Regions from separate parts of the Salinicoccus sp. Marseille-QA3875 genome, predicted to be linked through region 2. Evidence: riboswitches for the same ligand, from Rfam matches in the RefSeq annotation. Region 2 holds a riboswitch; the other holds the start of a gene.
What was found. A riboswitch is a leader RNA that binds a small molecule or an ion and turns the genes downstream of it on or off. The one in region 2 is predicted to bind lysine.
Positions count from the first base shown of each region.

Region 1 (3,393 bases), 860 kb from region 2:
TGATGCTGTTCCGCATGCCGGCATCGATTGCCATCGGGACAAGCATGCTGATCGTCTTTTTCGGCGCTCTGGCATCCGGGACAGGGCACCTGCTCCAGAATAACGTGAATTTCTGGCATGCGGCATTTCTGGTGCCTTCTGCATTTGTCGGTGCTAAAATAGGGGTGTACCTCAACCAGAAATTCAATTCCGACACTGTGATCATTGCCCTCAGGACGGTACTTTTACTGCTCGGTCTATATATGATCATTGAATCTTTTCTTTAGGAGAGTGACAGCATGGAAATCAAACTCTTTCATACCAACGATATCCACAGTCATCTATATAACTATTTAAAAATAAAGAACTACTTGACGCATCAGAAGAAAAGATATCGTGAGAAGATGGTCTATCTAGACCTTGGTGACCATGTAGACCGCTCACATCCTTATACAGAAGCGACTCTCGGCAAAGGCAACATAAATCTGTTGAACCAGGCCGGATGTGATGTGGCGACACTTGGCAACAATGAAGGCATCACGCTTGAAATCAATGATCTTAAAACTTTATATGATGAAGCTGATTTTGATGTCGTCTGTGCAAATCTGCTTGAAGCGGGTTCAGACGAACCATATTTCAAGCCGTATACGATAAAAGAAGTAAACGGCATCAAGTTCGGTTTTATCGGCATTACAGTTGAGTTCACCCCTTTTTATAAAGCACTCGGATGGAATGTGTCCGACGCGTTCGAATGGGTGGAAAGATGTGTGGACCAGCTGAGAGGGCAGGTGGACTGCCTTGTGCTGATGAGCCATCTCGGCAAGTATGATGATGAAACACTGGCGAACCGCTTCCCTGAAATAGATGTCATACTCGGCGCCCATACCCACCATCATTTTGATTACGGCGAAAAAGTCGGTCCGGTGCTGATCGGTGCGGCGGGCCGTTTCGGAGATTATATCGGTGAAATCACTTTGACTTTCGAAGGGAAAAAACTGATTAATAAAAAGGCGCGCCTGATCGATACGGATCTGCTTGCGCATGTGGACGATCCTTATTATGAATACGGCCGAGATTTGATGAGAGAGAACGTCATCAAGTGGGATACACCGCCTGTTCCAAGGCATCTGTACCATACAAGCCGTTTCATCAGCCGTCTGGCGTATATGATCAGAGACTTTACGGAAGCAGATGCGAGCATCATCCATACCGGGCTGATCGCCAAAAGTTTTGAAGGCGGCACACTGTCTGAATACGAACTGCATAAAGTACTGCCCCATCCGATCAACGTGGTAAAGATCAAATTGACAGGCAGAGAGCTGAAAGAGATTTTCAACCAGTCGATGCGTCATGAATTCCGTGACGACGTCGTCAGGGGGATGGGTTTCAGAGGCGATATCTTCGGCACTTTCATCACCGACAATATCGGCTATGTGGAATCGAAACGTGAGTATTACATCGGCGAGGAGCCGGTAAAGGAACATCAGACCTATACTCTCGGCACACTTGACATGTATACATTCGGCAGAATATTTCCGCAGTTCAAATCAGCGAAGAAGATATATATGATGCCTGAATTTTTAAGGGACATCGTAAAACTGTACAATGAAGATCTATAGTTGCTGAAATCTGCAGTTATGCTATAATATTAATGTTAATTGAATATAAAAAGTAGAGGTTGCGATTATTATCAGTACAGATGACGAGCAGGCATGCGTCCGAGTCATTTGGAAAGGAATGATTGCCGAAGGGCGTTTTTGGCGGAAAACTTCCTGGGACCGGTTTGAATAGACCCGGTACTGTCATTATGATGCGCTACACGAATATATATTTTGTCACGCGGCTAATCATAATGTCACGTGACTTTTTTTAATTTTTTAGGAGGAAATACATATGGAAAGTTTTTTATCATGGGAATATATGCCGCTCATACCCCCGCTGTTGACACTTATACTCGTCGTTCTGACGCGTAAAGTCGGTATCAGTCTGGGTGCGGGCATCATCACTTCCGCCTTTGTTGTAGCCGGCGGCAGCATTATGGAAACAATCACTCTGCTGTGGGAAGCATTCATCGGCATTTTCATCGCTGACGGCAGCATCAATACATGGGAAGCATTCATTCTGATCTTCCTGACGATGCTCGGCATCATGACTGCGTTCATGAATATGTCAGGCGGTGCGAAAGCATTCACAAGCTGGGCACTGAATAAATTCAAAACAAGAAGAAGTGCCGGACTTGCAACAGGGTTTTTAGGTATCATCATTTTCATAGATGATTATTTCAGTGCATTGATCACAGGCCAGGTAGCAAGACCGCTTACGGATAAATATAATATTTCCCGGGCAAAGCTCGCATATTATGTGGATACGACCGCTTCACCGGTCTCGGTAATTGCGCCGATTTCAAGCTGGGGTGCCGGAATCATGGGACTTGTTGCACCGTTACTGCTTGCAGCAGGTTTGACATCCATTTCACCGTTCCAGGCATTTCTGTATATGATTCCAATGAACTTCTACGTCATTACTGCTTTGATCATGATGTTCATCGTCATACTGACCCGTTTCGACATCGGACCGATGCGCGAACAGGAAAGAAAAGCGATCGTTGACGGCGTGCTTGTCGACCAGATGAGGGAAGTTCCAGGAGATACGGACGAGGATCTGCCGTCTGTAAATAACAGTTCGGCACAGGCACTTTTAGTACCGATGATCGGACTTGCGGTGACAGTCATCATCATGATGTTCATCACAGGCGGACTTGAAGCGGGTTCATGGAATCTGTATTCCGTGCTTGAGAACACGATGGTTACACACAGTCTGATTGCAGGCGGCATCGTCGGTCTGATTTTAAGTCTGTTTTATTATTTCAGATACACCAAAACGAATGATGACTTTGGTTCGGACAAAATCTGGCTCGGCGTAAAGAGCGGATTTAAAGCGATGTTCCCGGCAATGTTGGTTTTGACACTTGCGTGGATGATTGGTAACCTGATCAGCCAGCTCGGCACGGGCGATGTGCTCGGTGCGATGGTTGAAAACTCCAATCTACCGGTGAGTCTATTGCTTGGCGTCGTGTTTGTCGTGGCCTGTATCATGGCGCTTGCGACAGGTACGAGCTGGGGTTCATTCGGAATTTTAATCCCGGTGACGGGTGAAATCATGATTTCACTCGGCGAAACTGACCTGCTGCTGCCGGCTGTTGCGGCAGTACTTGCAGGGGCGGTATTCGGAGACCACTGTTCACCGATTTCCGACTCGACCATCCTGTCATCGACAGGGGCGGGAAGCAACCACATTACACACGTCATGACACAGCTTCCGTATGCGGTGCTGTCAGCATCAATCGCTTTGGTCGGCTATATCGTACTCGGATTCACATCCAGCGTCTGGCTGTCACTGCTGATCATATTCATA
Region 1 is NZ_CM143103.1:1,818,846-1,822,238, forward strand. It holds gene ACY8DT_RS09440 (sulfite exporter TauE/SafE family protein) at 1-266, shown strand, start outside; gene ACY8DT_RS09445 (bifunctional metallophosphatase/5'-nucleotidase) at 279-1,598, shown strand; lysine riboswitch at 1,644-1,805, shown strand; gene ACY8DT_RS09450 (Na+/H+ antiporter NhaC family protein) at 1,873-3,393, shown strand, end outside.
Region 1: linked by a shared signal. The riboswitch ahead of ACY8DT_RS09450 (Na+/H+ antiporter NhaC family protein) and the one ahead of ACY8DT_RS13700 (aspartate-semialdehyde dehydrogenase) in region 2 are both predicted to bind lysine.

Region 2 (3,393 bases):
ACTTGCGACAGAAACACCGGCGCCTGTGAAAAAGACAATGTTATCCGAATCTGAAATGATATCGGATAGTTGTTGATATTGCTGTTTCATCACTTTTCTCCTCTTATATGTTATTTTAATAGTATCATATTTGTGGTATTATCGCTTAAGGAATATATTTAAGGAGAATGTGTATGTTACAAGTAAGTGACGTAAGTTTACGCTTTGGTGACCGTAAACTTTTCGAAGATGTGAATATTAAATTCACACCTGGAAACTGTTATGGTTTAATCGGAGCAAATGGTGCCGGGAAATCTACTTTCCTGAAAATTTTATCAGGTGAACTTGACGCTCAGTCAGGTCACATTTCCATGGGTAAGGATGAGCGCCTTGCTGTTTTGAAACAGGACCAGTTCGGTTATGAAGAGCACCGTGTTCTGGATGTAGTATTGATGGGACACCAGGAGCTTTACGATATAATGAATGAAAAAAATGAAATATATATGAAACCTGACTTCTCGGATGAAGACGGCATCAGAGCAGCTGAGCTGGAAGCCGAATATGGAGAGATGGGCGGATGGACTGCTGAAAGTGACGCAGAAAGCCTTCTGCACGGTCTGGGTATCGACAATTCTTTAGTTGATAAGAACATGTCGGAACTTGAAAACAGTCAAAAAGTTAAAGTGCTGCTTGCCCAGAGCCTGTTCGGGAATCCTGACATATTACTGCTGGATGAGCCGACAAACGGTCTTGATATTGAAGCAATCCAATGGCTGGAAGATTTCCTGATCAATTTTGAGAACACAGTTATCGTCGTTTCCCACGACCGTCATTTTCTGAATAACATATGCACTCATATTGCTGACCTGGATTTTGGAAAGATACAGTTATATGTAGGGAATTATGATTTCTGGTATCAGTCCAGCCAGCTTGCACTGCAGATGGCACAGGATCAGAATAAGAAAAAAGAAGAGAAGATCAAAGAACTTAAGGATTTCGTTGCACGCTTCAGTGCGAACGCATCAAAGTCCAAACAGGCGACGAGCCGTAAAAAAACACTCGAAAAGATCGAACTGGATGATATCAAACCTTCATCCAGAAAGTATCCTTTCGTCAACTTCACTCCTGAGCGTGAAATCGGCAATGATTTATTGTATGTCAACGGTCTGACCCACTCGATCGATGGCAAAAAAGTACTTGATAATGTCAGTTTCACTTTAAATCCTTATGATAAAGCTGTGCTCATGGGACATACTGAAGTTGCCCGCACTACCCTCCTTAGAATCCTTGCAGGTGAAATTACACCTGACGAAGGTGAAGTGAGATTCGGCGTAACAACTACCCAAAGCTACATGCCTAAAGATAACTCAGAGTATTTTGAAGGTGTAAATATCGACCTGGTCGAATGGCTGCGCCAATATGCACCTGAAGATGAACAGACTGAGACATTCATCCGGGGGTTCCTGGGGAGAATGCTCTTCAGCGGTGAAGAAGCGAAGAAAAAAGCAAGCGTATTATCAGGTGGAGAGAAAATGCGTGCAATGCTGAGCAAGATGATGTTATCAAAAGCGAACGTCATTCTGCTTGATGAGCCGACAAACCACCTTGATCTGGAAAGTATTACAGCGGTGAACGAGGGGCTCAAGAAATTCAAAGGCTCGATCATATTCACTTCCCACGACTTCGAATTCATCAATACGATCGCGAACACAGTGATAGAACTTAAGCCGGAAGGTGCTATCGTCAAAGAGTCCACTTATGAGGAATATCTGAAGGATAAAGGTGTTTTGAAAGTTTAAGGTTTACTTTCTGAATATTTGTGCGTATAATCATATTTAATAATTAAATAGCGAGATGAGGCGCATCGATCATCAGTAACTTATTAGCATTAATTCTCGGGGATTATAATAAGTGAAAGGGTAAGATGCCGAAATGGTATATTTTTCGAGAAGTATATTGTTGGGTCACTAGGTTAAGAGCTAATGACTTGTCATTATTGTAATGATAATGGAGTGCATCACTTGTATATAAACTATAAAAACAAGTCCGGCATTCCGGACTTGTTTTTTTATTATCTGACAATATCTCGTTCTTTAATAACATTTTAGGAGGAATTTTAATGGTAAAAGTTGCAGTTGTTGGTGCTACCGGCGTTGTAGGTAGCAAATTAATTGAAATGTTGGAGCATTATGAAATTAAATATGATGACTTGGTATTATTCGCTTCTAAAAGATCCAGCGGCAAGGAACTTTCAGTCGGTGGACAAAAATATGTTATTCAAGAACTTACTGAAGAAAGAGCGAAAGAGAACTTTGATTACGTCGTCATGAGTGCCGGCGGTTCAACGAGTGAAAAATTCGCCCCGCTATTTGAAGAAAGCGGTGCAATCGTCATAGACAACTCCAGTCACTGGAGAATGAAAGAAGATGTGGACTTGATCGTTCCCGAAATCAATAAACCGAAATTCAAAAGAAATATCATAGCGAACCCGAACTGTTCAACGATTCAATCGGTTGTTGCCCTGCAGCCGCTGCAGGATGAATTTGGAGTCAAGAGAGTCCATTATGCAACTTACCAGAGCGTTTCAGGTTCAGGTGAAGGCGGCATACGTGACTTGGAAGAAGGTGCCAATGGTGCTGAACCGACGACATACCCTCACCCGATCTTCAACAACGTACTTCCTCATATCGATGATTTCCTTGAGGACGGATATACAAAAGAAGAAAAGAAAATGATAGATGAAACGAAGAAAATACTGGAAGATGATTCAATCGAAGTCACAGCAACTTGTGTCAGAGTGCCAATCATCACGAGTCATGCAGTCCAGATGAATGTCACGCTGGATAAAGATGCAACAGTGGACGAAGTGAAAGAAGCATTCGATGGTTTTCCTCACATCGTACTTATGGATAATCCAAAAAAGAACGAATATCCGACACCGCTTGATGCTGCAAACCGTTCAGAGATCTTTGTCGGCAGAATTCGCAGAGATCCTACCTTACCGAACACATTCCATGTCTGGTGCGTAGGAGATAACTTATTAAAAGGTGCGGCACAGAACACTGTTCAGATTCTGAAGTCATTAATGGACAATAATAATTAATAGGAGTGTTGTATATGAACCCGATTTTTGAAGGTATTGGTGTTGCAATGACCACCCCGTTCAATAATAACGAAGTTGACTATGACGCATTTAAAAGACATATTGAATATTTGATAGAAAACGATGCACAGGCATTGATCATCAACGGTACGACAGGTGAATCCCCCACCCTTACAAGTAAAGAGATCAGACGGTTGATTGAAGTGGGAATCGAAACAGCCGCCGGCCGTGTACCGGTCATCGCCGGCACAGGTACGAATTCGACCATGAATTCTATTGAACTGTCCAAGTTTGCAATGGAGGCCGGTGCG
Region 2 is NZ_CM143103.1:2,683,319-2,686,711, reverse strand. It holds gene ACY8DT_RS13710 (NAD-dependent protein deacylase) at 1-93, opposite strand, end outside; gene ACY8DT_RS13705 (ABC-F family ATP-binding cassette domain-containing protein) at 174-1,778, shown strand; lysine riboswitch at 1,826-2,005, shown strand; gene ACY8DT_RS13700 (aspartate-semialdehyde dehydrogenase) at 2,099-3,082, shown strand; gene dapA (4-hydroxy-tetrahydrodipicolinate synthase) at 3,097-3,393, shown strand, end outside.